Regions from separate parts of the Desulfosediminicola ganghwensis genome, predicted to be linked through region 1. Evidence: riboswitches for the same ligand, from Rfam matches in the RefSeq annotation. Region 1 holds a riboswitch; each other region holds the start of a gene.

The links. Region 1 has a riboswitch for thiamine pyrophosphate ahead of FCL45_RS13760 (thiamine ABC transporter substrate-binding protein). Riboswitches for the same ligand answer to the same signal wherever they lie in the genome.
Region 2: it holds a riboswitch for thiamine pyrophosphate, as region 1 does, so the genes downstream of both, thiC (phosphomethylpyrimidine synthase ThiC) here and FCL45_RS13760 (thiamine ABC transporter substrate-binding protein) in region 1, are expected to answer to the same signal.
Region 3: it holds a riboswitch for thiamine pyrophosphate, as region 1 does, so the genes downstream of both, thiS (sulfur carrier protein ThiS) here and FCL45_RS13760 (thiamine ABC transporter substrate-binding protein) in region 1, are expected to answer to the same signal.

What each region holds. Positions count from the first base shown of each region.
Region 1 covers NZ_CP050699.1:3,243,070-3,250,781, reverse strand. The annotation lists gene FCL45_RS13770 (ABC transporter ATP-binding protein) at 1-927, opposite strand, end outside; gene FCL45_RS13765 (ABC transporter permease) at 979-2,694, opposite strand; gene FCL45_RS13760 (thiamine ABC transporter substrate-binding protein) at 2,988-4,037, opposite strand; TPP riboswitch at 4,164-4,273, opposite strand; gene FCL45_RS13755 (hypothetical protein) at 4,511-4,765, shown strand; gene FCL45_RS13750 (molybdopterin-guanine dinucleotide biosynthesis protein B) at 4,857-5,411, opposite strand; gene FCL45_RS13745 (TraR/DksA family transcriptional regulator) at 5,395-5,736, opposite strand; gene FCL45_RS13740 (amino acid permease) at 5,957-7,712, opposite strand, start outside.
Region 2 covers NZ_CP050699.1:1,255,893-1,263,604, forward strand. The annotation lists gene FCL45_RS05360 (sugar phosphate isomerase/epimerase family protein) at 1-46, opposite strand, end outside; gene FCL45_RS05365 (TetR/AcrR family transcriptional regulator) at 526-1,101, shown strand; gene FCL45_RS05370 (acyl-CoA dehydrogenase family protein) at 1,244-3,013, shown strand; TPP riboswitch at 3,301-3,415, shown strand; gene thiC (phosphomethylpyrimidine synthase ThiC) at 3,471-4,799, shown strand; tRNA gene FCL45_RS05380 (tRNA-Asn) at 5,172-5,247, shown strand; gene FCL45_RS05385 (crotonase/enoyl-CoA hydratase family protein) at 5,642-6,457, shown strand; gene FCL45_RS05390 (OsmC family protein) at 6,777-7,349, opposite strand.
Region 3 covers NZ_CP050699.1:4,984,748-4,992,459, reverse strand. The annotation lists gene FCL45_RS21475 (surface lipoprotein assembly modifier) at 1-931, opposite strand, end outside; gene FCL45_RS21470 (transferrin-binding protein-like solute binding protein) at 955-1,845, opposite strand; gene FCL45_RS21465 (GlsB/YeaQ/YmgE family stress response membrane protein) at 2,915-3,163, shown strand; TPP riboswitch at 3,519-3,613, shown strand; gene thiS (sulfur carrier protein ThiS) at 3,719-3,919, shown strand; gene FCL45_RS21455 (thiamine phosphate synthase) at 3,921-4,514, shown strand; gene FCL45_RS21450 (thiamine phosphate synthase) at 4,579-5,205, shown strand; gene FCL45_RS21445 (thiazole synthase) at 5,285-6,064, shown strand; gene thiH (2-iminoacetate synthase ThiH) at 6,074-7,204, shown strand; gene FCL45_RS21435 (HesA/MoeB/ThiF family protein) at 7,201-7,712, shown strand, end outside.

The DNA of each region.
Region 1 (7,712 bases):
TGCTCCCTGAAAACGAGAAAGAGTTACTAGTCCGGAAATACACGGCCAGCCACGTGGGACCTGTTCCTGATTCTCTAATACCTTTGCACCATCCGGCCGGATAAGAACAAGATAGCTGGAGTCCGGTTCGAATATGCTATGATCCACGAGCTGCCAAAATGGACCTTCGGGTACACTTCTATCCCTTCCTGACAATCTGATAAGGTTCTTAAAACCCAAAAACTCAGCCACAACCTTGTTTGCCGGGGTTTTATACACGTTTTCGGGACTGTCATATTGTTGCAGGATTCCATCTTTTAATATTGCAACTTTATCAGCCACACTGAATGCTTCTGCCTGATCATGGGTGACGAAAACAGCTGTAACACCAATGGATTTCAAGATCGCACGTATCTCTGCCGTCAAACGATCTCTTAAGGTCCTGTCCAGTGAACCCAGCGGTTCATCAAGAAGCAGCAACTCCGGTTCCGGCGCAAGGCAACGGGCCAACGCCACTCTCTGGCGCTCGCCGCCTGAGAGTTGATCTATCCGTCTATTTTCAAAGCCGGATAAACCAACGAGCACCAGCATAGCTTTTACTTTTTCTTGCACCCTTTCGTGTTCGAGTTTTTGCATCTCCAACCCGAACGCAATATTCTGCCAAACTGTCTTATGCGGGAAAAGCGCATATTCCTGAAACATCATGCCAATTTGACGTTTATGTGAAGCAATTGGCTGCAGGTCTTTTCCATTATAGAGAATGGTCCCTGACTCCTCCCGTTCAAGGCCCGCGAGAATCCTGAGCAAAGTGGTTTTACCTGAACCGGAAGGCCCGAGAAGACAAAGGACTTCTCCCTTTTCCAAAGTAAAACTTACACCTTGGAGTACGTTTTCATCGCCATACCGGCTATTTAAGCTAGTCACTTCAAGTAATTTAGAGGTTTTCATTCTAGTCCTTACCTTGTTACTTTTCACTACAACCCTCTCCGGGCAACCGGATCACCGTAAAGCATTCCGCAATCGATCGAGTCTTGCAATCAACCAGAATCCCGAGCAAGTCACCAGCATCAAAATCGTGCTCATAGCCATTGCCTGCCCGTAATTCATCTCACCAGGCTGGCCCAGAAATCTGAAAATTGCCACAGGCATTGTCGGAGTGTGCGGTCTGGTAACAAAAGCTGAAGCGCCAAATTCTCCCATCGAGATAGAAAATGCAAAAATAGCCCCAACCAGAATTGCCCGCCTGATTATCGGCAGATCAACCTGAAAAAATACTTGAGCCGGTGATGCACCAAGCATTGTTGCTGCTTCCCGAAGCGATTGTGGTATCTGCCTGAGTTGAGGCAAAATGCAGCGAACCACAAAGGGAAATGCCACCAGGGCGTGAGCAATTGGCACCAACGCCAGCGAATCACGCAAATTGAGGGGTGGCGCATTTAAAGTAATGATATAGCCAAAGCCCAGCGTTACGGCAGAAGTTGCAAGGGGCAACATTATCAGAGCGTCCCACAATGTTGTGGAAGATTTGTAACGCCTGATTGAAGTTACAATCTCTTTTCTTCTACCTTGATCAGATGCCAGAAAAACCGAGGCCATGAGCCCAAGCACAACTGCAATCAACATTGCTCCAATACCAAACCCAACACTGTTGGCTACAGCCTTGATCGGCTCAACGAAAAAGACTGAGTGGGCCTCGGTGGAAAACAGCGCTGAATAATAGACCAAGGTCAATCCCTCTTGCCCCGTAAACGAGCGCAACACCAATGCCATCAGGGGGGTTACCAATAGCAGCAACATAATGCAGACATTACCGATGATCATAAGCCTGGCAAAAGAAGTTACGGGGCGCACAGCGCCCCCTGCCACAGAGGCAGAGTAGAAAGAACTCTTCGATTTTGTGTCAAGCCTGGCGTATATCCACATCAGGATAAAATTGATAGTTATCTGGATGAGCGATAAAGCGGCAGCCATAGGCAGGTTAAACATCTGCACAGCCTGACGATATATCTCGACTTCGATAGTGGCATAACCTGGGCCACCAAGAATGAGAACCACCCCAAAGCTGGTGAAACAGAAAATAAAAACCAAAAGCCCGGCGGACCCAATAGCGGGCAGGAGCAATGGCACGGTAACCCGTAAAAAAGTCTGCCAGGGTGATGCCCCAAGCATCCGCGCCGCCAAACGGAGATTAGGATCGAGACCGGCCCAGTAACTTGATACAATGCGGACAATCAGTGAATAATTATAAAAAACGTGAGCGAGTAGAAAAAAATAGACAGTCTGGTCGAGCCTGATTGGAGGCACGCTGAAATTAAACACATTTATCAGCAAGTCATTCGCCAGCCCATTCTGCCCCAAAAGTGCCCGAAAGGCTGCGGCAACAACAACGGTTGGCAGCACGAAAGGAACCGTCATGACTGCCTGCAGAAGACTCTTGCCGCGAAATTGGTATCTGGCAAAGATATAGGCTGCAGGAAGGGCAATCAGCAAAGTCAGCAAGGTGGAAAGTGCCGCCTGCCAGATGGTGAACCAGAGAATACGGAAATAAACAGGACTGGCGACCAGTTTGGCAAGCCTTTCAGGTTGCCAGCTGCCCTCCGGTAAAAAAGAGAACAGCACGATCTTGGTTAACGGATAAAAATAGAACAGTGCCAAGAAAACCAGAGGCAGGGAAAAAACCAGCCACCGCAGCGAATTTCGAGATTGTTCATTCACCAGTACAACCCCAGTAACAATATACCTTTAACCAGCATTCCCCATGACCACTATGTAAATTTCACCAACATGCAGGTTATACAACCTGCGTAGTCAAGATGTCGCCAATGCCCTGGAGCCAATCCCCTTGCACTGCTCATTAATCTAATTTTATTCACATTTTCCAATCAAACAGGCTGCCTGAATCTGGTGCAACGAACTCCGCGCTTTCCTATACCTGTGCCGATGAGATATCGGGGTTATGCTTTAATGACTGGTTGTTTTAAAGACTACTCGAGACCCAACATCCGTAATTATCGCAACATCACGTTTGTCCAATCCTCCAGCCATTTTTCCCTATTGGTCTCGATGGCTGCGGGATCGACCTTTAACGGTTTCTCTGCGACTTTTGAATACTTTATAAATATTTCAGGAAGATTAGCTTCGCTGTTGGCCGGATAGACAAACATTTGCAGGGGAATGTCCTCCTGAAACGTTTTGCTGAGCATGAAATCGACAAATTTTCGGGCAACCGTGACATTTTTGCTCCCTTTCAGGATTCCCACAAATTCGATCTGCCTGAAAGCGTTGTCATCGGTCACTAATGCCACGGTTGGAGCCTCTTCAGGCTCAGTCTCAGCATAATATACAGTTGCCGGTGGGCTGGTAGCATAACTCACCACTATAGGGCGATCCCCCTCTGAAGCAGCTGTGAAGTGTCCGAAGTAGGCATCAGACCACCCCTGGGCAATCAGCACCTTATTCTCACGCAACTTCTTCCAGTAATTAAGATAATCGCCCTCGCCAAACTTGCCTATGGTTGCAAGCAGAAACGCCATACCCGGAGAGGACGTAGCCGGATTCTGCACTGCAATGAGGCCTTTATACTCCGCCCTGGTCAGATCTGTCAGGTCAGTTGGTGGGGCTATCCCCTTTTCCTTAAACCAGGCTTTATCGTAGTTGAGGCAAACATCACCATAACTCACAGGCAACAACCTGTTTTCATTATCCAGCTTTAATCGATCGGGGATCATTTCCAGCATGGGAGACTGGTACGGTTCAAAGATATCTGCACCGATAGCTCTGGATAGAAAAGTGTTATCTACCCCGAAGAAGAGATCCGCCATTGGGTTATTCTTAGAAAGGATAGCCTGAACAAGAGCAGCCCCGGCATCACCTGACTTTAAAAACCGAACAACAACGTCATTTTCTCTTTCAAATTCGGCAATAACTTCTTTACTGACATTAAAACTGTCATGGGTCATCAAAGTTAACGTCTGTCCTGCATGGCACCAGGCAGGCAAAATGAACACGAGAGCAAAAATTAACAATACTCTCTTCAACTTGCAAATCGCTCCATTCATACTTATTTCCTTTAAAGTGAAATTTTGCCCGGAGAAGCAGTTCTGATCTGCAGTTTTTACAATCAGATACTACTTTCGGGCAGAGGAGCGTGTGCAATAAAAAAAGCCACCCCCAGAGCGGAGATGGCTGAAAGCCACACTTTTCCCTCCGCCGGCATTATCCGGATCAGGTTAAGCGGTCGGGCCCTTTCAGACCCCTCTCAGCCTGGTTATTCCAAGCTCCCGCGTATCAACTTGTACTTACAATGATTGACCGTACGATTAATGGTATGTCATGCAGATTAAGCCGGCAACATAAAATTGAATACCTCAACGTATTCAGAGAGTAAACTGACTGAAGCAGTTACCTGCAGCCAATAAATCGGTCTGGAATTTGCATAACTTGTGACTACATATTATCTTCACATCAGCTACGCAATGAATTGCGACAGCTATGAGATACTCCCAAAATCAACTATACTACTTGAAACACTATGATTTTATCTGATATCTACGCGACCATTTATCAATTTATCGTCAGTTACCCCATCATTGCCGCCATTGTAGGAGTGGTCCTTTTGGTATTCCTCTGGCAAAAGCCGTGGGAATTTTTGCGTATCACTATACTGGTTCTGATAATTGCAGCCGCCGGATACTATTTTGCCTTACTGACAATGTCGGCAGATTATGGTTCGGACCAGAAACGAGCAATTACTACAGAGAGAGAACAACAGTTAGAAGCTAATTAGCCCGAATCCCTCATGCGCACTTCAGGCTAAAGAGAGCTCCAGGGTGATACGTACCACCAGACACCAAGCCGCCTTATTATTTGAAATTACCTCAAGGGATCAGTTGCCAGCAATTGCCATCTACGATTTCTATAGAATTGAGTTCAGAAAAACCGGAAGTGCCATCTGAAACCACCACCAGATTCGCCCTGGCAAGCTGCGCCAACGCCCTCGGTTTTATCTCGCCTGATACAGAACGCACAACAATATGAATAGCAGGATCAACCACCGACCTTAAACTGTTTGATTCACATACAACAAGCGCATTATCGGGAATTCTTTTCGAGAATTCCCGATACCCTGCCTCTATCCCTGCGTCATCACTTCTAAGATAGAACACTTTTTTCGCACCTGCCCGTAGCATACGGGAGGTATCCTTTGGACCATTAAGGCGATTTTCTTCAAACAGTTTTCCTTCAAGAAAATCACGGCTGTGATCCCCATGATAAAGATGCTCGTCCGGGAAAATAGCAGAGACCTTCAACGCATAGATGTCATATTCAGCTGAAAACGATTGTATCAGGCGGCAGACGAATTCGGTTTTACCAACATTTCTGCCGGCGCCACCAATGATTACCAGATTTTTTTCTCTAGATTTTTTCAGCACAGTGCACACAGAAAGGGTTGGCCGGGTCAATCTCGAGACGGCGACCTGCAATCTCTTCATCGTACATGGCACAGTAGCCAAACTCCCCCTCTTCAATTCGTTCAAGAGCTGCCTCAATGCGGGTAAGTTGTATCTCTCGTCGTCGCTTGCCTTCAAGTGCCATAGCTTGAGATTGCATGGCATCCATCCTTGAGAGGCGTCCTACAGTTGATTGATCCAATTCGACAGTGCGGGTGGAGGCCTGACCGGCCTTTTTCTGCCCGATCAACTCTTTCCGCTGCTGCAAAAGTAGTTCCGTCAGTTTGTCTATATCTATTCCACTCATAACCAGCTGCCTTTCTGGTAGCAATACCCCGATGAAAAATTCCACTCACTGAAAACTATCAGATCATAAAAAAAGGTTCGCACCTGTCTGCCGACCTAGGACAGTTCAGGTGCGAACAAGAGGTTTCAGAGTCAACGTCAATCGGCATCATAGCTGATTGAACACTTCTTGGAAACACCAAAGCGTAAGACCACCGGATGCAGGTTCTTGGTATCCTAATTCATTGGCGATCTACTCCGCCCCCATCTTCCGGATTATCGTGTTCTGTATTCTCTGCTTCATCGTCTTTAAGCTCTGAAGTTCCTCCTTCAGCTTCTTTGATTGCCAGATCGACTTTAGCCTGTTCACGAGCCATTCTCTTATCAGCAAGTTCCGATTTTTCACGTGCCTGCAGGGCGAGTCGCAACTGATCGACAAGATCCTGGTCGAGCGTTGAGCCACCGAGCTCTATCTTATCCATCTCCGTCCTGGCTTTAGCTGCCGCATCAGCAGCAGCCTTTTCAGCCTTTTTCAATCTTTGCTTCAGGCGGTCGAGATTATCCTGCGCTTCAGCAAGATCACCCGCCTCCCCTTCTTCCGGTTCTGCACCCAGATCGACTTCCTGTCCGGCCTGCACCAGTGCCAGCAAACCATTGGTGTGTTCGATAATCTGGACATTATCGCCAAATATATCAAATACACCTTCGCTTCTTATGGTAACCCCCATAAAGGTGAGTTCAGCATCAGCAGAATATTTTGAGATAGAGTGATGATTTGCATTTTCCACCAGGATCATTTCCGCATTGATGCGTGTTTCACCTATGGTTTGCTGCAGATCAGCAAGACTCTTTTCCGACAGGTCAGAATAATTGGTAGCCAGTACCCGAATGGTAGCACCATCCCACCGCTTATCTCTGGTAGTGAGATATGCCAGTAGCAACATCAGCCGGCTCGTTGCATCACCTCGCCACCAGACATCTATTCTCCGTTTTTCAGGCTCGACAAGTTCAACCTCATCCCAGCTACGCTGATCGCCTTTGAAAATTACAAGATGGCATCCCGCTCGATAACCACTCCTAAGATATTTCACATAATTCCTTGTGCGGGCAACGGAAGTATCATCTTTATCTTCAAGCCAGTTGAGGAGTATTGTGTTCGCTTTTATGGGACCTAAACCAAACGACTGAATAAGCACGTCCAGGGATAGTAGAGCATCAGGACTGGCAATTACTCGTGAGAAGATGTCAAGCCGGTGACTTTCCACTTCCCTTTTCAATTCAGCAGCCGCCTCAAGCCTCCTTTTACGACTTTGCGCCCCTTCTCCCTCAATAAATTGCACCACAGTGGTTAAACCACTTTTTCCCTCAAGCCAGCTTGCAAACTCAAGCAACCTTCCCCTTCTTTCCCTGGTGGCAGAGAAGGCCAGAATATATGGTCTCCAGTCCCTTGGATGATCAGGGTCCGAACCTGCCTCGAGAAGAAGAGACCGTACTTTTTGTAAATTATGGGAACGTTGACTGTCGGCCCAACGAGCCGGACGGGTGGTTCTCCGCAAATATTGATATATGGCAAAAAGAATAGCGATAGCCGCAATACCATATTCCCAATCTATGGCCAACATCACCCCCAGACACGCTGCGGCCCCGGCCAGACTGATGTTTTTATGGTACCATTTGAATCGCGGCCTGAAGGAAGGGCTGGAGGCTCCTGCTTCATAATAGGTTGCGTAATTCAGCAACCCGTAAGAAATCAGAAAAAACATCGAAACCAACCGGGCTATCAGGTCGAGTTCACCTAAAGCGATAGTTGCAAAAGCAATAGCAGCCGACAAAGCCACTCCTCTTTGAGGGTTGTCCGTTTCAGCACTGCCTTTGGCAAAAGGATTCAGAAAAAGGAATATTTTATCTTTGGCGAGGGATTGCAGTATGCGCGGCGCACCTAAAAATGAGGCCATGGCAGATGAAAGAGTGGCTGCAATGACACCGGCATCGATAAAG
Region 2 (7,712 bases), 2.0 Mb from region 1:
AAATTATCTCGATTTCTTCCAGTATCGGTCTGACTGGAAAATTCATGGCACCATATTGCATGTAACACCTCAGCTGAAAGTGAGAATGTCTCTGAAAGAATAGCACGCATAGAAGAATTTAATCCATCTGAGCGTTTAGTCCCAGCTATATATAGTAAAGCAAAGATGGCCTGTTAGAAAATCCGACTAGCTTCTTGCCACCCCAGGGTAAGATTTGTCAGGGGCAAGAGCAGTGCACAGGTTTTCAATCATCCATTGGATATCTCTCCCTATCTCTACGCAATAAAGTCTATAAAAGTGTAGACTGCTCGGCAGAGTGAACCTCCCCCCATTTTAACGGACACGTTGAATACGTATCATCTGCTCTGCAGGGGAGTGTTTCGGCCAACCATTCCTTCCTCCTTGTTGATGCAGGAAATGCCCGGCAATATCACTGGTCGGTTAATTCACTGTAATTGTTTTGATTAAAAATGCATTTGAGAAAATTCTTGCCATACATTTCAGGCTATGTTAACAGCTGTTAACATGATTGGAACAAAGCAAACAATTCTCCATGCGGCTTGCGACATTTATCTGCTTGAAGGCTATAAGGGCATGAGCATGCGCAAGGTCGCAGAGAAGGCGGCCATCTCGGCCACCGCCATCTATCGTCATTTCGAGAACAAGGAGGCCCTGCACCACCAGGTGTTGCGGGAAGGTTTCAGAACCTTCGATTCCTACCTGCAGCCGGCCCTGCTCGGCACAACCGGGATGGAACGTCTCGATCTCGCAGCCAGGCGTTTTTTCGCTTTTGCCACCGAGCAGCGGAAATATCATGAGATACTCTTTCTGACCATGGATCACACCGTCGAGCATAAGGTCAAAGGGGTACTGGCCAAAGACGCGACCGTAAGCCAGAAATTCATGGTGGAACGAATTCAGGAGTGCATGGCTGAGGGCAGCCTGCGCCGCGATGATCCGGAGGAGGTCGCCATGTTGCTGCTCTGCACCTGTAACGGCTTTTTCGCGCAGTATGTTTCAAAAAAGGTCGTTGATGTGCCGACGATAATGAAGGAAAAATATTGGCGGATGTATCAGCGCCTGCTGCATGGCTTGAAATAACAAGGATAAAGCGAAAATCGGTTCCATGCCGGAGCAGAGGCATGCTGATTTTTTTTTTAGCCCACAAAGTTAACGCTTGTTAACCAGTTTATATCAGCGGCTTGTTCATCAGTATCATCTATAACCTGAAGGAGGTATTGCCATGTTGCTCAATAGCGGGAATGCAAAAACCAACCAGGACTCAGCGCAGGATGAGAGTATCCAGGTAACCAGAAACCTGCTCCTGAACCCTAAAACTGTGTCCTACGAGCATCTTGACAGCGAATCCAGGCAACTGGTGCTGAAGACCATCGAGTTTTTTGAGACCAAGGGCAAGGAGCAGCTCAAGCACGACGATCACGAACGGGTCTGGTACGCCGACTTCCTCGAATTCTCGCATCGGGAGCAACTCTTTGCCACATTTCTTACTCCTGCCAAGTTCGGTGATGGAGCAAAACGTTGGGATACGTCCAGGAATTGCGCCATCAACGAGGTTTTGGGCTTTTACGGTTTGAGTTATTGGTACACCTGGCAGGTGACTATTCTTGGTCTTGGCCCCATCTGGATGAGTAACAACGAGGAGATTCAACATAAAACTGCGCGCCTCCTGGGAGAGGGTGAGATTTTTGCTTTCGGCCTCTCGGAAAAAGAGCATGGTGCAGATATCTACACCAGCGACGTCGGGCTTACCCCACAGTCTGATTCGGGCTGGCTGGCGAATGGTTCGAAATATTATATCGGCAACGCCAACGAGGCGGCCCTGGTTTCAACGTTCGGCAAGTTCAATGATTCCGGCGACTATGTCTTTTTCGCAGTCAACTCCCAGCACGAGAACTACGAACTCGTAAAAAATGTCATAAATTCGCAAAATTACGTCGCAGAATACAAGCTGAACGACTACCCCATCAGCGAGAATGACATTCTGGCCAGGGGGCGGGATGCCTGGGATATGGCGCTCAATACTGTCAACGTCGGCAAATTCAACCTCGGCTGGGCCTCAATAGGCATCTGTAGCCACGCCTTCCACGAGGCAATCAACCACGCTGCCAACCGCCATCTTTTCGACCATTACGTCACCGATTTCGTCCATGTTCAGCAGCTTTTTATTGATGCATATGCGCGGCTTACGGCCATGAAGCTTTTTGCTCTCAGGGCCATCGACTACATGCGCGTCGCAGGTACCGAGGACCGGCGCTATTTGCTCTTTACGCCAATGGTCAAGATGAAGGTGACGACCCAGGGCGAAGATGTCGTCAACGCACTGTGGGACGTTATTGCCGCCAAAGGTTTTGAAAAGGATATGTACTTTGAGATGGCTGCCAGAGATATCAGGGCGCTCCCTAAACTTGAGGGTACCGTTCATGTAAACATGGCGCTTATTATTAAATTCATGGCCAATTATTTTTTCAAGCCGGGCAGCTATAGCGAAACGCCGCGGCAAACTGCGCCGGTAAATGACGATTTTCTTTTCAGGCAGGGGGCGACCAAGGGCCTGGGCAAAACACGCTTTCACGATTATCGCACGATTTACAAAGAGTTCAACTCGCCCAACGTCAAAATTTTCAAAAAGCAAATCAGGCTGTTAAAGATCCTGCTGGTTGTCGGCAAGCCCAGCAAGCAACAGATCAAGGATTTTGATTTTCTGCTCAACCTCGGCGAACTGTTCACCCTCGTGGTGTATGGCCAGTTGATCCTCGAAAACGCCAAGTTGATGAAGATTGACCCGGCACTCATCGACCAGATTTTCGAGGTCATGATCCGGGACTTCTCGAAATTTGCCCTGCAACTCTATACCAAAGGCTCCACCAGCTTCATCCAGCAGAAGATCTGTACCAGGATGGTAAAACGCCCGGCAGTGAACCCGAAGCAGCTGCAGCACATCTGGGAAACGTATGTGTATAGCATGAAAGACCAGTACGAGATGAATCCATGATCTACGGCATAGCCTGATAAAGTGGGGGCAGGTTATCGCCCCACCTTTGTTTGAAGCAGGTGACGATAAAAGCTGGTGCCCGCGCCATTCGAGATCGGCCACGATTACAGTGGTCGATTATTTGTGGGAAAGAACTCTGATTGGACATTGGTTATTTTGTTTTGCAGGCCAGGTTCTTATCCACACCATCCTCAACGCTCTCCACAAAAGCTTGACCTGGCGAGGAGCGACTGGTAGTTTCCCGGGAAAATGTTCAATGCAACTGTCCATCAGAAAGAGTTGCATGCTTATTGACCTGGGGGAGTCTTCGGACTGAGAGTTTCGTTTTTCGTAGAATAACGAATCGACCCTTTGAACCTGATCCGGATAATACCGGCGGAGGGAACGGTCGAATCGTCCGCGGCATCCTGCCGCGCCCCGATCGAACCCTTCGATATCTTCACTATGGGGCACAACAATGTATAAAACACAGATGGAACTGGCGCGTGAAGGATACGTGACCGAGGACGTATCGATAGCAGCCGCAGAAGCCGGTCTCGACCCGGAAATACTTCGAGATCGAATCGCTGAAGGGACGGCAATAGTATGCCGGAACAACAGGCGAACGAGCGGAAAGCCGCTGGCGGTAGGGAAGGGAATCCGAACCAGGGTCAACGCTAATATCGGCACCAGTAAAGACGATACCTCCATTGAGAACGAACTTGCCAAGGCAAAAGCAGCAGTAGCCGCAGGTGCTGACGCTATAATGGACCTCTCCACCGGCGGACCGATCGATGAAATCCGGGCGGCAATCATTGCCGAAACCGATATCTGTATCGGTTCCGTTCCTCTTTACCAGGCAGCATGCGACACCGTTGTTCGAAAAGGAAAAGCCATCGTCGATATGAGTGTGGATGATATTTTTGACGGTATCAGGAAACATCTTGAGGACGGCGTCGATTTCATCACCGTTCATTGCGGTGTTACCCGGGCAACACTTGAGAAGATGGACAACGAGGGACGCATCATGGAGGTTGTCTCCCGCGGAGGCTCCTTTACCTGCGCCTGGATGCAGCACAATAATGCGGAAAATCCCCTGTATGAATACTTTGACCGCTTACTGGAATTGGTAAAGCCTTATGACGCAACTCTGTCGCTGGGTGACGGTTTCCGCCCGGGCTGTCTTGCCGATGCAACAGACAGGGCCCAGATCCATGAGCTGTTGACCCTTGGTGAGCTGACGCAGCGTGCCTGGGATGCCGGTATACAGGTGATGATCGAGGGACCTGGCCACGTGCCGCTTGACCAGATCAAGACCAACATCCAGTTACAGAAGAGACTCTGCCATGGTGCGCCGTTCTATGTTCTCGGTCCCCTGGTGACCGATGTCGCACCAGGCTACGATCACATAAGCTGTGCAATCGGCGGCGCTATAGCGGCAAGTGCCGGTGCGGATTTTCTCTGCTATGTAACCCCCAGCGAACATCTCTGTCTGCCGACCATAGAAGATGTGCATGAAGGTGTTATGGCAACCCGCCTAGCGGGTCACGCTGCTGATATTGTAAAAGGTATTCCCGGTGCGATGGAGTGGGACAACAAGATGTCACGGGCCAGAAAAAATCTGGACTGGGAAAAACAGTACGAACTCGCGCTTGATCCAGATCTGGCCAGAAAACGAAGAGGTGCAACAGCAGAGCTGGCAGAAGCCCATGGTGCGTGCACTATGTGTGGTGAATTTTGCGCGTATAAAATGATGGATCAAAGGAAAGAAGCAAGCAAGGCTACGGCCTGCAAGTCAGCTCAATAACAGCGGAAGTACTAGCTTTTTAATATCATTTTCGGGACAGAGCCGAATGGAGTTCCACTGTTCGGCTCCGACCTTGGCACCAAACAATAAAGCCGCAATCTGAACAGTCTGGGGATTGGGGTTTTTGTTGTTTTTATCAGTAACCAAAACGAATCGAGTTACAGGGCGCATTTTTTTCCTATTTCCTGCCTGAAGCCAGTATGTACAGCGGTTGTTGGGGGCTACTTTGCATGCTTTGGTGTGAGAAATTGAAAAGAGAGAGTGAAAAAACTTGCAGCCATAAAAAAAATGGTGTAATTTGCCCTCCCCTGTCTGGGGGTGCAACGTTTTTTCCAGGATAAATCCACGTATTAGTGGAGTTATTTCGACTAATCCTCGGTAGCTCAGTTGGTAGAGCAGGTGGCTGTTAACCACCTTGTCGGCGGTTCGAGTCCGTCCCGGGGAGCCAGTGTCCACTCAGCCCGATTCCGGAATCGGGGTGTTTTTCATATAGGCCAGAGGGGTTTCCCCTGGCCAGCATTGCCGAAAAGGCCGAACATCCAGAGGGTGTTCGGCCTTTTTTGCGTTCTATCTCAGTTCTGGTTGCTGCTTTGAGTCTGGACGTTAAAGCTGTCAAACCTTCTGTGCCTGTTTCTCCTTCACTGTTTCTTTTCAGAATGCCGAAGGGTGCCGCTGAACAATAATAGCTATATTACAGCTGATTGAGCCAAAAGTTTTATTTTTAGGTTCATTGACGTTTCGAGTGAAAATTACCAGAAAATACGGGCAAATGAATTCACATTTTGATAAATATATTACGTGAACGTAAACGGGATGTTTCTAATCAATACTAGTGAGCCGCCATGACCGATACCGACAGAGTACAGTTAGAAGTTCGTGATCACATAGCTTATGTGACCCTAAACAGACCGGATAAACATAACGGCCTGGATGAAGCGATGTTGAAAGCGATCATCAGTACCGCCCGGACGATTCGTAAGGACCGGTCGATTCGTTGCGTCATCCTGAAAGGTAATGGGCCTTCTTTTTGTGCAGGCCTCGACTTTGGGTATGTGGCGAAAAATCCACTTATGGTGCCGAAATTCTTTGCCAAGCTGCCATGGACGAAAGACAACGTATTCCAGCGCGTTGCCCATGTCTGGCGGGATATGCCAATTCCGGTTATCGCCGCTGTGCATGGCAACTGCTTCGGTGGAGGCATGCAGATCATTCTGGCCTGCGACTATCGTATTGCCACTCCGGAGGCCACACTTTCCATCCTCGAGATGAAGTGGGGGCTGATCCCCGACATGAGCGGCATGGTGACCTTGTCCCGCCTGACCAGGGTCGATATTGCCCAGGAACTGACCATGACCGGCCGTTTCTTCTCAGGAGTTGAAGGGGCGGAATATGGGCTGATCAGTAAGGTGAGTGATGAGCCGTTGGCTGAAGCGGAAGAACTTGCCCGGACAATCTGCGAAAAGAGCCCGGATGCGGTTGCAGCAAGTAAGTTCTTGCTCAAAAAGGCCTGGAAGAAGGACACCAGGATGGCGCTTTTGTGGGAACGGTTGACCCAGTTACGTCTCTTTATCGGCAAGAACCAGCGGATCGCTATGTATAACGGCATGAACAAGGAGAAGGGGCCGAAACCTTATATGATGAGAAAGAGTTTCAGATAGAAGAGAGGTGAGGAAGGGGGAGAGGTCATCTTGTTCATTAAATGTCAAACTCGTGAACTGGCTGGACACATCCTGGCAGCAAGGCTCGATTTTGCCTGATACCTCTTTTGTAGCAAGTCTCAATACTTTCAGGAAGTATCTTCAAAATCAGAATATGAATCTACACAACTGGGTGTGAATCATGTGTGTAGAGCGAAGATATTCATTGCAGACAGAGGTATGTTCAGTCTTGCGGTATCGCTTTAACTGTCAGATGCATTCAATAATGCAGTTTGACCGTATCCTAAGTCAGAGAGGATATAATCCTCTATCATGGGGTTCACATTTCAATCCAATTGCTATCCAGTTCCACGGATACCGCAATAGGCTTGGTAATACTATTATAAACTGGTGAATACTTCTGAGCCATCAGAAGCAGTTCCTCCTTTTTACTCTCTGAAACATCTGCATCAATTGAAAAAAACACACGAATATTTTTGTATCCAACAGGAACTTCCTCTGATATTCCAAGAAATCCGCGAAGGTCTAAATCTCCCTCAAATCTGGATTTCACGCCTTTGATTTTAACCCCCAATGCTGCGGAATGTGCTATCAGACTTGTCGTCAAGCAACCTGACAGGGCCGCAAGAAGATACTCAACTGGATTGGCACCCAAATTGTTTCCGCAAAGAACAGGTGGTTCATCTATTTCGAAAACTATAGGGTCTCGGGTATCATCTTCCTGACAGGCACCATAAAAACTCTTTATCGTCGCTCTATTATGAGTACCGTCGATCCATCGATTTGTTGCACAAAATTTAAACTGAGCAATTTCTGGTTTTTCTTTAATGAGCTCTATCGTACTGAATAACTGGTCTACATTGATTCCATTGATTTTCTTTTCCTGTTTCATCGTAATATCCTCCAATAAGATGGATATAAGTTGTCAGTATGTACTCCTGCATTCAAATTGAAAACCACAATTGCTCAACACAATAGACTTATATAAATTTTGCAAAATGATGAGCGATTTCAGGTGGAAACAACTTGTCAGGGAGGAGTGGCCGGAATCCTTGTAATTTCTCATCATGAAGTACAAAAGTTGCAAAGTAGGCATACACAGTTTTTATCAAGCAAGATAGACTGACTGTCATTCTTACCATATCAAGACAGATAAGAACTGCCCCTAAGCCAAGCAACACTTCAATTACTTTTCGTTAGTCAAGCCGATGCGTAAGTGCTTAAATCAGGCAATAAGGCCTATAGAGCGGTCGTT
Region 3 (7,712 bases), 1.7 Mb from region 1:
AGGCCTTTTCATCAGTGTGGGAACCTTCGAGATAGAGATCCGCAGTCCAGCGGATCTTCCCGAAGTTTCTGGTGCTAAGGCTGGTTGTGAGAGTTGTATTGACCGCATCGAGATAACTTGCGTCTATGACTTTGAGATAGCCTAGTTCGAAGTCAAATTTAAGGTCGTAATTTAAAAACTTATTTGGCGAATATATGATATTTCCATATGGGTATTCATAAAAATGATCACCAGCGTAGAAGTTTTCATTGAGCCCTGCCTTAAATCGCATTTCAGGAAATGCTGGAGGTGTAACCTGAATTCCCACGTTCGCGCCGAATCTATCGAAATCACCTCCTTCATAATCGGTAAAAAAAGCGTCTACATATGTGACCAACCAGTTATCATCGAAATGGGCACGGGCAGCTCTCAGTGAATAATTGATTCCCCAAATTTGTTCATTATTCTCAGGCTCAATAACCTCCATGGGCTGTCCCAGGATGGTAATAATTTTTTTGTCGGTGAAATTACAGGGGTTGCTGTCACTTACCAGGGCGAAATCGAGGTGTACAAAGCCAAGTCGTGAGTCTATCTCATCAAGATAGACATCAATGTTTCTTCTGACGGCCCAGGGGATGTTCGGCCTGTCCAGTACGCTGTTAAAGAGTTCTCTCGCTGATCGGTATTTGTGATCCAGGTAGAGAGCCCTGGCCAGTTCGAGCTGAACCCGAGGGCTTGGTGATTGCTGGGCCAGGGCCTGAAATATCTGAACTGCGGATTCGGTGTTCCCCTTGTTGAGCTCCACAAGACCAACCTCAAAGAGAACCTGCAGTGGGTCTGTTGCGTCAGATTGGAGAACTACCTTTTGCGCGGCGACAGCAGATGCTGGAAAAAAGAAGCCTCCGCTTCCCAGTAAAAGCATAGCCAGAAAAAAGAGGCTTTTGAATGTCATAGAGCAAATTTCAATTTATTGACTTATTTTACTGCTCCAAAGCTACCAACATATCCTGAATCGCCTGATGTGCTAACCAATGAGAAAACTCCACCGGCTTCCTCAGCATTTGGCCCGTAAAACTTTCCTTCTGCACCGCCTGTAAGTCCATTATCCGTCGTTAATTGCCCTGAAAATTTATTGGATCCCTCACTAATACTTAAGGTATTTTTGGTTATATCAAGGTCTGAAGCATCGGTGAATCCACCAGTATCGGCCAAATTGTACTTTTGAGTATTACTTGTAGTGAAGGTTACATTTCTATTCTCGAAATCTGCGGTAAGTTCCAAATCACTTTGCGTAAGAAACGGATCGTCATATCCCGTATCTATATAAAAACCAGTTGTTGATCCATTAAATGTCGCACTTCCTGTCGAGGGGATTGCGCTGTCAGGCGTTAGTGTACCTATTGTGATTGCCTCAAAAGACCTGTTGGAATCGTCAACTTTGTTAAACCATATACCAAAAGTCTGATAGTCGAAGCCTGCATTATATGGATCTGAAAATGCTCCCAGCTTGGATCTATCGTCGCTTAAAACAAGTATCACTGAATTATCTGTGATAGGGTTTATTGTGCCGGAATTATCATTCCAATCAATGGTTCCCTTAGGGGTGGTGACTGACACACTTTGCACATCGCCATTGGAATTATATTCAATTTCTGCTGTGGAATTAGAGCTGATACCTTGGTCTGTAACGGTAACAGTACCGTCACTTATCTCAACATCAAATCCGGCGGATAATCCTGATTCAGAAAAAGGTTGGGGGGCTATGTCATTGGCTGTATCGGTTGAACTGCCGCCACCGCCACAACCTGTCAGAGTCAAAAGGCCCAAGCTGCAGCTAACAACTGAGAAAGCCTGTAAAAGTTTCATTTCATATTCTCCCTCTGTTTTATTTGGGTGTTTCTATTTTCCACGGTCCTTTTAAGGTCTTTGGGGGTGCAAGAGCAATGGAGGTTTTGGCGGATAATGCTCTCTTTATATTGTAGTTCGTGTAAATAGTCGTAGATGCTCTTGATAATAGTTAGGTGTAGTTATATTTATAACAAATTGATGTAGTGTCAATGTAAAATACGGCCTACTTGTTAAACGGATTTAAGTTGTTAGGCAACTATCGCTTGAATTGCCTCGAATTGCAGGTGGTTTGATGGTTGTGTAAGTGACGGAAAAATTTTAAAAAAAAATTATATTGCGATTGAACCTCAGATTACGATTTGTGATGGGAGATGAAAGGGGGGGAGGAAGGACTACATCACCGCCATCTTTGGTTGCAACGATTTTACGATGTAACATTCAGCGTATGAAGTGAAGAACAGATTGAATTCAATGTTCACGGTGTAATCGCCTGCCATCTCACGCCTAACTCCTGACCAGCTTTTGCTGAGCTTCAGAGCTAATCTGAAAAATATCAAGAGAGGTATCGCACGACAGGTCGAAAATGTGGTGTGGTTCGTGGCATGTATTAAGGGTCTATTATTAGAAAGGCTCTGGATAATCGAAATTGGGCCCATTGGTGTCATACCGTCAGATTCGAAGTGTGAGACACCCGGAGCCAAAGCTGGTTTCTGGCAATTGAAGACATGACTCGGTAAAAAAGGCCCGTTGAAATAATTTTTCTTTACTGCATCATTACCGGTGTTACTCCTCCTCCGGAGTGGCTCTAGGTTATGTAATATAGCAATCTCATAGTATTATTTCTCGATATAGGCTGGTGGCAGGGAATTGCAGTGTTTTATCAAATGTGCACTGGCCGATTCTGCCACTGGGGTATGACAAATGCCTGCTGGACATGAGTGAAAGCGTTTTTAATGTTAGGCTATGTGGGCAAGCTTTTGCTCTTTCGTGATAATAGCAAGATGGGACTTGTCGAGACGTGAGTCCTCTACATCTATTTCGAGAAGTCATTTCAAATGAAAGTGGTGCTAAATTATGGAGGCAGGATATGGGTATTCTCTCTTGGGTTTTCCTTGGCCTGGTTGTGGGCTTGTTAGCGAAATTTATTATGCCGGGGGCTGATCCCGGTGGCTTTATCGTAACAATTATTATCGGAATTGTAGGTGCCTTTGTGGGTGGCTTCATTTCAACCAGGCTTGGCTTCGGCACCGTAACCGGTTTCAACTTCTCCAGCTTGCTCATAGCTACTGGTGGTGCCGTTTTATTACTTTTAGGGTATCGAATGATAAAAAAATAGCTTGTCGTAGTTGCCGGTTCATTCACACATCAATGTGATGCCCCACGCCTCACTCCCGGCCAGTGGTTGCTGGTTCTCAGGGGTAATCAGAAAACATTTTGATGTATATACAGGCTCTTAATCAATGTTATGATAAAGGGCCTGTTTTTCTTTGTAGTTATAATTTAGAAAATTTTATGCGTTACAATTCAGAGAGAGTTGGAGGGGCCATGGATCCATATCCATGGCCCATTTTGGGTTAAAATTTTAAGTTTGTTGAAACAAATAATTGTAAGCCAGTCCAATTTCGCTCATCAATTTGTGTCAGTTTTTTTCGAGCTTTCTTTTGCTCTATACAGTAATAAACAAGCTACATTTCAAAGAACAGGGGTGCCCGTGGATTACGAGCTGAGATTATACCCTTAACCTGATCCGGGTAATGCCGGCGTAGGGAATCATTGTTTTTCTCCACCTCCTCCCCCCCCCTCGATTTGAATTGTGTTGGTCTCTGTTTTTCGCCTTTTGCGGCAAAGTTTGTAAGCTATTAACATTCAGCACAATGAATAAGAGTAAATCATGCACGTTGTAATTAATGATCAGAAGTATGCGCTGGCCGAAGAGGCCACCGTAAAGGATGCTCTGCATTTGCTGAATATGACGGAAGAAGGTCTCGCTGTAGCCGTCAACTATGCAGTTATCCCCAAGAATAATTGGCCAGTCCATGTGCTGTCTGACGGCGATGTGGTAATGCTTGTTATGGCGACTCAGGGGGGCTGAGATGAAACTGCTGGTTATTTCCACTCCCGGTTTTGATGGTGCGGAGACAGAGACAATTAACGCATTATTTTCAGCAGGTCTTGAGATTTTACACCTGCGTAAACCTGGGTGGAGTAATCTTCAGATGGCTGAGTTGCTGGATGGGATTGATCCGGCTCACCACCCCAGGATAATGATCCATTCCAATTATGATTTGTTGGAAAAATACCAGCTTCGCGGAGCTCATCTTCCCTCCAGATCGATTCATCCGTGTAGCACCACGCCTGCTTACAGTCGCAGCAGGTCCTGCCATTCCATAGAAGAAGTCGAGTGTTTGGCCGGTATCTATGAATATCTCTTTATCAGCCCGGTTTTTGATTCGGTGTCCAAGCAGGGGTATTTGTCGGCAGTTTCTGTTGATGAACTGCACAACTGTACGAACAGTTCCGGCAGAAGACTGGTTGCCCTGGGGGGTATAACTGCACAAAAGCTTCCTGAACTTTCCTCCAGTATTTGCTGGGGTGCTGCCGCTCTTGGCACTATCTGGCAGCATGAAGGAGTGGTCGAGCGGGTAAGTGCTTTTCGAAATTTGCAGAAGATTGCCGACCGAATCTGAGCCACGATTCTGTCTGGTCGCTATGATTAGAGTACCTTAAATTTCTTATAAAAATAGAATTATTATGATTGCTGGAAAAATTCAGTTTATTACAGACCCACGCCCTGATTCCAGTCTTGTGGAGCAAGCGGAGGTCGTTTGTCGCGCAGGGATAGATTGGTTGCAGTTTCGTTTTAAAGATGCCGATCGGGATGAGAAGCTTTCAGTAGGTAAGGAGGTGGCCGAGATTTGCCGGAGTTTCAAGGCAACATTTATGGTCAACGACGACATTGAGCTGGCTGCGGAACTTGGTGCCGACGGCGTTCATCTCGGCCTGGATGATGGTGAGCCTCAAATGGCCAGGGATTTGCTCGGTAGCTCGGCGATCATTGGCGGGACATGCAATACTTTTGCAGATATTGAGCTGAGACACAAGCAAGGCGTCGATTATATCGGGCTCGGGCCGTATCGATTTACCTCAACCAAAAAGAATCTGAGCCCGACTCTTGGGCTTGAGGGGTATCGGACCATAATGCAGGAATGCCGGCGGCGGGGGATTACAACTCCAATTGTCGCCATTGGCGGAATTGCGGTTGAAGATATCGCACCGCTTATTTCTTCAGGTGTCCATGGTGTTGCCATTTCATCACTCATTCTTGATGCCGAAAATCCCCAGAGCAGGATAGCTGCCATCAGGCAACAGGTTTCATAAGTTTACGCAGCATTTTTTGTAATCCCAAAATCATATATGCGTATTATGCGTGGTTACTCTATATCTCAGGAGAAGAATCGTGAGTGGAAGTTCTTTGAAAATAGCAGATTGCACATTTGAGTCTCGTCTTTTTACGGGAACCGGCAAATTCGCTTCAAACAATCTGATGCGCAATGCCATCATCGCGTCGGAGAGTGAGTTGGTGACGGTGGCGCTGAAGCGTGTCGATCTGGCAGATAACAATGATGATATTTTGCGTCATCTCGATCATCCGAGGCTTCAGTTGCTGCCAAATACTTCTGGCGTGCGTAATGCCAGGGAGGCTGTTTTTGTGGCCCAGATGGCGAGAGAGGCACTTGGTACCAATTGGCTGAAACTAGAAATTCACCCCGACCCTAAATACCTGCTGCCTGATCCGGTTGAGACGCTTCTGGCTACCGAGGAGTTGGTAAAACAGGGGTTCATCGTTATGCCATATATCCAGGCAGATCCTGTTCTCTGCAAGAGGCTGGAAGAGGCCGGGGCGGCAACTGTTATGCCCCTAGGAGCACCAATTGGCACCAATAAAGGTATCCAGACTGCAGAGATGTTGAAAATCATTATCGAGCAATCACAGGTGCCGGTTGTGGTTGATGCGGGAATAGGGGCTCCATCCCATGCCGCGTATGCAATGGAGCTTGGTGCCGATGCTGTATTGGTCAATACCGCAATTGCCGTTTCACTTAACCCGGTGCAGATGGGACAAGCTTTTAAAATGGCGGTTGAAGCCGGTCGTATGGCATATGAAGCGAGACTGGCAGAGGTACGCGACAATGCCGAGGCGAGCAGCCCCTTAACTGCCTTTCTTGATAATGAGTAAGGGGGTGTTATGAGTTTTTATGATGAATTAATCCGCCATGACTGGCAGGCAACCAGCGATTCAATTGTTGCTAAAACGGAAAGTGATGTGCGGGGAGCCCTGGCCAAAGAACGTCTTGGGCTTGATGATTTTAAGGCTCTGATCTCCCCTGCGGCTGCGCCATTTCTCGAAGAGATGGCCCAGCGCTCGATGCAGCTTACCCAGAAAAGATTTGGTAAAACCATCCAGCTCTATATTCCGCTCTATCTTTCCAACTACTGTACTAACGGTTGTGTCTACTGTGGTTTCAATTGCAAGACCGCCATAGGTAGAAAGAAATTGAATATGGAGGAAATAAGACAGGAAATCGAGGCGATAAAGAAGCTTGGATATTCCCATATTCTGCTGGTCAGTGGCGAGGCGCCCCAGGTTGCGGACGCCGATTATTTTCTTAAAGTGCTCAGGGAAATTGGTGATGATTTTTCCCAGTTGGCAATTGAAGTGCAGCCGCTTCAGCAGCACGAATATGAAAAGCTGGCAGCAGCAGGTCTGAATTTTGTCTGTATCTACCAGGAGACATACAACCGGGAAAAATACGGCGAATATCACCCTTTCGGCAGTAAGGCGGACTTTCGTTACAGGCTGGAAACTCCCGACAGGCTCGGCAGGGCCAGGATTCACAAAATTGGTTTGGCCTGTCTTCTCGGGCTGGAGGATTGGCGCACCGATTCCTTTTTTACAGCCATGCATCTACATTATCTGGAGAAGACGTACTGGCGAACCCGGTACTCTATTTCCCTGCCCCGGTTGCAGCCGCATGCTGGCGGTTACGAAGCAAATCATCCTATCAATGACAGGCAGATGGTCCAGTTGATCTGTGCATACCGGCTCTTTGCCCCTGAGATGGAAATATCTATTTCCACCCGTGAGGGAAGAAGGTTTCGTGATAATGTGGTTCGGCTGGGGGCTACCTCATTCAGTGCGGGTTCGAGCACCGAGCCCGGTGGTTATGCCAATCCCGGCGGTGAGCTGGAGCAGTTTACCATAGATGATGACAGGAGCCCGGCAGAGGTCGCAGAGATGATTCGAGCCCAGGGGTATGAGCCGGTCTGGAAAGATTGGGATAGCATAATGACAGCTGGTGCAGAGGAGAAGGAATGATATTGTCGGAGCAGGAAAAAGAGAGATATGCCCGTCATATTATCCTGGATGGCGTCGGTGAAGCCGGTCAGCAGAAGTTGAAAAAGGCCAGGGTGCTCATTGTGGGAGTAGGGGGCCTCGGTTCGCCGCTGTCTCTATACCTGGCAGCGGCAGGGGTTGGCACGCTCGGGCTGGTAGACGATGATCTGGTCTCAGTCTCGAACCTGCAACGGCAGGTACTCTATTCGTCAGAAGATGTCGGCCACTCCAAGGTGAACGTTGCCAGAGAAAAGCTGCAGGCACTCAATCCGCATATCACCATCAGGGCGAATGAATGCAGACTCCTCGAAGAGAACGCTCTGGAGTTAGTTCAAGATTACAATATTATAGTGGACGGCTGTGACAATCTCTTCACCAGGTATCTGATAAATGATGCCTGTGTCAGGCTCGGCAAAGTGTATGTTTATGGTGCTATCCGTGAGTATAGTGGTCAGGTAAGCGTCTTTAATTTCCAGGGGGGGCCTTCGTA